2 regions of the Anaerobutyricum hallii genome follow, and region 1 is predicted to be linked to the other one. Evidence: riboswitches for the same ligand, from Rfam matches in the RefSeq annotation. Region 1 holds a riboswitch; the other holds the start of a gene.
The links. Region 1 has a riboswitch for FMN ahead of EHLA_RS02770 (FGGY-family carbohydrate kinase). Riboswitches for the same ligand answer to the same signal wherever they lie in the genome.
Positions count from the first base shown of each region.

Region 2: another riboswitch for FMN. It lies ahead of ribD (bifunctional diaminohydroxyphosphoribosylaminopyrimidine deaminase/5-amino-6-(5-phosphoribosylamino)uracil reductase RibD); the one in region 1 lies ahead of EHLA_RS02770 (FGGY-family carbohydrate kinase).

Region 1 covers NZ_LT907978.1:623,831-627,022, reverse strand. The annotation lists gene EHLA_RS02770 (FGGY-family carbohydrate kinase) at 1-1,495, opposite strand, end outside; FMN riboswitch at 1,819-1,981, opposite strand; gene EHLA_RS02765 (DUF4866 domain-containing protein) at 2,198-3,001, shown strand; gene EHLA_RS02760 (threonine/serine ThrE exporter family protein) at 3,038-3,192, shown strand, end outside.
Region 2 covers NZ_LT907978.1:3,359,928-3,363,119, reverse strand. The annotation lists gene EHLA_RS15215 (IS1182 family transposase) at 1-80, opposite strand, end outside; gene EHLA_RS15210 (DUF362 domain-containing protein) at 588-758, opposite strand; gene EHLA_RS15205 (YARHG domain-containing protein) at 998-1,639, shown strand; FMN riboswitch at 1,811-1,962, shown strand; gene ribD (bifunctional diaminohydroxyphosphoribosylaminopyrimidine deaminase/5-amino-6-(5-phosphoribosylamino)uracil reductase RibD) at 2,103-3,192, shown strand, end outside.

The DNA.
Region 1 (3,192 bases):
TCACGAGGTGTGTTTTTTTCTCATATTGTTTACGGTAAAATTCTACATTTTCCCTGGAAGGTTCAAATACATTTTTCAGGTGAATATTCCCTGATAAAGCTTCGGTGATATTGTCTACATCTCCTACTGCATAGGCACCAAACATACAGTTTGTCATAACGGCACCGGCCGCATTCTCTAATGTGACTGTACGACTGTCTAACATATCTGCTTTCATCTGGTTCCACATATTATCACGACTTCCGCCTTCTGTGATCGTGATGCGGCTTAAGTCAATTCCCGCAGAACGATACAGATCTGTGATTTCCATGTAATCATAACCAATCGCTTCTAAAACAGCATGCCATAAGGTCGCCTGATCTGTATCCATTGTCATGTTTAAGAAGCATCCTACCGCATCCGGAATATCATTGATTCCACCTGTCAGATATGGAAGGAAAAGTACACCATCTGAACCTGCCGGAACTTTTCTGGCATCTTCTTCTAATACTCGATAATAATTATCGTCTTCTGCCTTTTTACAGATATTATCCTTGAACCAGCGTAATGCAAGACCGCCGGTACGGATATAGCCCCAGTAAAAATACGTATCTGGAAGAGAACCGCTGTTAAATACAAGACCGGCTCCTTTCTTGCTTAATTCCGGTATAATTCCCTTTGTGGATACACAGAACATCGAACAGGTTCCCGCAACATCAACGGCCTGTCCCGGCTTCATATTTCCACTTCCGATCATGGACTGCATAGTATCTCCTGCACCTCCACAAATAGGAATTCCTGCCGGAAGTCCTGTTTCCTGTGCAATTTCTTCTGTTAAATGTCCGATGATATCCCATGGCTTTACGATTCGTGGCATCATTTCTTCCGGAATACCAAGAAGATCAAGCTGTTCTTTCGACCAGCATTTCTCTTCTACTTTATATCCAAGTCCCCATCCAGACATTGTTCCCCAGTCAATAAACATATCTTTTGCAGAAAGACCTGCAAGATGTGCCAGTACATAAGGGGCATCATGAATAAACTTCGCGCCGTTTTCTTTAAATCCTTCTATATTCTTTAAAAACCAGCGGGCAAACATGGCAGGGAACATACAGTTTGCTTCCGGATTACCTGTTTCTTTTCCAAAAATGTCTAAATCCCAGCTATTTACGAGATCTACATCATCCTTTGTACGTGAATCAAGATAATTAATATATGGTGTGATCGCATTACCGTCTTTATCTACACCGCAGATACCACAGATAATACCATCTCCCATAATCGACTTAATCTTTGTCACATCCAGTCCTTTTTCCTTCATCAAAGAAGCACATTCCTTCATTCCTTTAATCGTGAGTGCCAGATACTCATCCACGTCCATACTTACCCATCCCGGCTCCGGATAAGTTAATGTTGTTGGTGCGGAAGAGGATACGATACAATTCATATTCTCATCATATACCGCTACTTTTACACTCTGCGTTCCTGCATCAAATCCAAGATAATACTGACTCATTTTTCAATTCCTCCATTCTTTTACTATGCACTCTCGGAATCTTTTTGTCCTTGATTTTACAAAAAGCTCTGAAAATACATTACGAAAAACACAATACATTCTCTCCAAATAATAAAGTTTGAACAGGGAAGGAAACTTTAGCTTTTTTAACCCATAAAAAATACCCCGATAGAAATATTATCGGGGTTAAGCTACACTTTTAAACGAACTGATATAATATTATGCGTCAGAGTCCACATCATGTAATTCTATCCTTTACTGATTCTATCCTTTACCTGATGCTTCATTCAATACAATAAAAATACTATAAAAACCGCTCTCTTCTCATTCTTCTCTCATCCAGACTGTACTGTCGGCTTCGGACTCTCACCGAATCATGCCAATGGCTCGCGGGCTTATGTTACCAGATTCGTTCGCTCATAAACAGATGCTTCATCTGAAACAAATACCGCCGGTAGGGAATTACACCCATCCCCGAAGATTCTGTATTTATTTACTCGTTTATTATAACGCATTATGAATATGGATTCAAGATAAAAATAATGGAAAAATTTTATATTTCTATTCAAGATATATCGTAGATGTGGGAGTCATCTTACATCCGATATATCCTACACATATTCAATATGTAAATAAAACATTTGATGTCAGAACTTTTCCTTTCTATACTTAAGCCATACGAAAGGAAAGCCAGGTGTTATTATGCAAACTGTTTTACCAAGAGAGGAAGAAGTTGAAGCTATTTTTTCCCAGATTCTTGCTTCTCCGGATTCCTGCAAAAAATTAATGGATGTTTTTTATGATGCAATGGATGATAATCATTTATTAGAATCGGATGATCCGAAACATTTTTCCAAAGTACTCTTTTATGCCTATCAAAACGGTGATGTCACCGCTCTTTTATTAAAACTTTGCGGAAAAAGTATGTTTGATCTTTTAAGAGATGCGTACCTGATTCCTAAAAAATTTCATGGAAAAGCCGGAATGAATCCTGTTCTTTTAACAAATCCTGACGGAGAGCTTTTGCCTACAGCAAAGAAAATCGTTTCCAGTAGAGAGTATAGTAAATTTAAAGAAATTTATAAGAATCATGAATGTGCGCCTCGTTCTAAACTTTATCTTGCCGATGGATATGATATCGTTCGTTCCTATGTTGGCGGCAGCGAGATGAATATTACGGAGAAAAAAGAAAATAAACGACGTGGTATTATGATTCTCTATGCACTTCCTGATACGAAAAAGTTAGGTTTAACTGAAGCACAGGCTTACGCTGTTGTATGGAATACCTTCCATAATATCCAAAAAGAAGCTCCCCATGCAATCGTTTATTACGGACAGGAAACCGGATTAAAGAAAGAACAGACTTTTGATGAAATCGGTATTCTTCTTCCTATTCGTGAATTTGAAAAGAAAATGTTACACCATTTGAGTGAGGTAGACGGACTTGTTTTAACCTGTCGTGAAAAAATGATTAAAAAAGCCGGGGTAAAAAGTCTTGAACTGTAACGAAATCTATAAAGAACTGTAAAGGGAAGTGTTAAAATGAGTCAGTCAACAATACGAAAAAATCACATGGATGTTCTCTGGCATGAATATACTGACAATAATGGAGAAAATATTCCGGTCACACAGGCAAGTCTTACAGAAAAGGCTTCTATTATCGGCAGAGTAGGTATCATGCTCTTATCCTGTGGAAC
Region 2 (3,192 bases), 2.7 Mb from region 1:
TCCAGTTCAAAGGGAAGTTTTAATTGATAATTCATCGAAGATAGGCTATAATCTTTCTGTATAATTTTTGTAGTTTTCATAACATAATTATACACCCAGAGCCGTTCTTTGCAAAAAAGTTCGGCTTTTTTCTTTTGCTTTGCCACAGACAGTGGAAACAAAAACAGCTTTTGGCATCGGGCATGGCGAATGGCGGGGATTCATGTATTGCAATGGGATCGGATTCCGAAGATCTATGAAAAAGCGTGGATGCCTATGGTATAAAGAGCAGATGCTTTGCAGGTTTTGTGTCACGAAACTTGAGAACGAACCTGCCACCGAGCGCGTTGTCTGAGCGGTAGCGAGTTTAGCGCGAATGGCGTTTCCATAAACGTTCGAAAGTTGAGTATCAAAACGCAAGTCGTCTGCGATTATGCCATAGGTCCCACGCTTGTTCGTAAAAATATGGCAGCGATTCCATGCAATGCATGAATCCCTGCCATAGGGTAGGGCTGTTTTTGGTGCGACAGCCCCTTTCTTGAATTAAAATAAATAAAAAAGACACCGCATTCACGATGTCTTCTTTACACTTCGTTAATCGTAACGAATTATTCCTGGCTGATAGCACCTGCTGGGCAAACGCCTGCACAAGAACCGCAATCCATGCATGTATCTGCATCGATAACGTACTTTCCATCACCTTCGCTGATAGCGCCTGCTGGGCATTCACCTTCACAAGTTCCACAACTAATACAATCATCAGAAATTACATATGCCATTATAGTATCCTCCTTTAGATTAGATAAATTGAACTTTATGTTCTGTATTCCTTATTCTATACTAGATTTCTTTTAATATCAAGCATAAACTGAGAGAAAAATTGTATTAAATTTTGTAAGATATTAAATTACTTTTAACTATTGACGTTTGGGGTTGTATACAAATGGAAATTCATTTATAATGTTGGTAAAGCAATCCAGATAGGACATGGGTAGTGCCCCAAAAGGAGGCTAGATGAATGAGAAGTGATGAACAGAGATATAAAACGATAGGATTGATGATTTTTACGGCAATCATCACTTTTTCTGTTGTAGGAATTGTAATTATTGGGTTTAAGATGGTTAAGAAGAATGAAGAGGCAAAGCTGGTTGCTGCTGCTGATACAGAATATATGAAGAAACAGAAGCAGGATATAGAACAACAGGAAGATTCGCAGGAAGAGAAGAGTACAGAAGAGAGTTTAAACATAGAAGAGTTTCTTGATTCTGCCACTGACTCAGATAAGAATACGAATGCGGCTGCAGATTCAGATACAGAAGTCAGTGAGGCAGATGCAAAGGTATATCTTATTCAGGGGAATGAGAAGAGTTCAAACCGCTACGAGAAGGCAGATCATTTATCCTATACAACGGTAACGAAGTACACATTACAGGATTTATCGATTCTTGATTCATATGGATTGAAGATTACAAGGAATGAAATCTTTGCCCGTCATGGAAGAATGTTTAACGATCAGGAGTTACAGGAGTATTTTAAACGGCAGCAGTGGTATGTTCCACAGATTGCGGCGAATGATTTTGATACTTCCTGTCTGAATGAAGTAGAAAAATATAACGTAAATCTTATCAGTGTTTATGAAGAACAGATTGGTGGAAAGTGATTTATCTCAGTCGAGAAGACCCCCACCTCTTTTAGGTGGTGAGTGACGGCGGCTTGACTTGAATTCCTGATACAGATTATGCAAAAGAGTTTTAGGTAAAATGTTTTGTGAAAAATGTATAAAAAATAGTTGAATAATATAGCATAATGCGCTATAATACCCATGGAAATAAATATTCTTCAGGGCAGGGTGTAATTCCCGACCGGCGGTAAGCGTTTTTGATTTGTGTTTTGATATTAGAAAGAAGCGTAAGCCCGCGAGCGACAGCATGATCCGGTGTGATTCCGGAGCCGACGGTACAGTCCGGATGTGAGAAGAAGAAAGAGACTATGTAAGTATTATGAATGATTAAGATAATTATAGCCCTGAAATTTATCGATGTAGATTTCAGGGTATTTTTATTTTACAGGCTTCTTTCTTTATCTGATTTTTTATCTGATTTTACTTGCAGGAGGTTTGAGACATGCCGGAAGAGAAGTATATGAGAAGAGCCATAGAACTGGCGAAGAAGGGAAGTGGCCATGTGAACCCGAATCCACTGGTTGGAGCTGTTATTGTAAGAGACGGTGAGATTATCGGTGAGGGCTATCACGAATGTTATGGACAGCTTCATGCAGAGCGTAATGCGATAGCGAATGCGAAGAAGAGAGGAAACAGTCTAGAAGGCAGTACAATCTATGTAACATTAGAGCCATGTTGCCATTACGGGAAGACCCCTCCTTGTACGGAAGCGATTATTGAGGAGAAGATTGCGAGAGTAGTTGTTGGTTCAGACGATCCGAATCCTTTAGTATCCGGTAAGGGATTCCAGATGCTTCGCGAGAAAGGAATCGAGGTGATTCCACATTTTCTTAAAGAAGAATGTGATGCGATGAATCATGTGTTTTTCCACTATATCCGTACTGGAATACCATATGTTGCGATGAAGTATGCGATGACGATGGATGGCAAGATTGCCTGTTATACCGGGGATTCTAAGTGGGTAACCGGCGAGGAATCAAGGGCACATGTTCAGACGCTTCGTAATCATTATAAAGGTATTATGGCAGGAATCGGAACAGTTCTTGCGGATGACCCGATGCTCAACTGCCGTATAGAAGGCGGAAGAGACCCGATTCGTATTATTGCTGACAGTCATTTGCGGATTCCGATGGACTCCCAGCTTGTACGGACTGCCGGACAGCAGCCACTTATTGTAGCGTGTCTGCCGGATGCCGATGAAGAGAAGGCAGCACAGCTTCAGGAAAAGGGTGTAGAAGTGTTACGGATTCCGGGAGTAACGACAGCGGATATAACAGAAGAACAAAAAGAAGTGATTTCCTTGCCGGTTCTGATGAAGGAGCTTGGGGCACGTAAGATTGACGGTATCCTTTTAGAAGGCGGCGGTCAGCTTAACGAGAGTGCATTGCAGGCAGGAATCGTGGACAGAATATATTGTTATATTGCTCCTAAGATTTTTGGAGGGGCACAGGCAAAGACTCCGGTAGAAGGACAGGGACTTACCCGGGCAGCCGATGCATGGAAGTTTAATAGAATAGGAATGCAGGAATTCG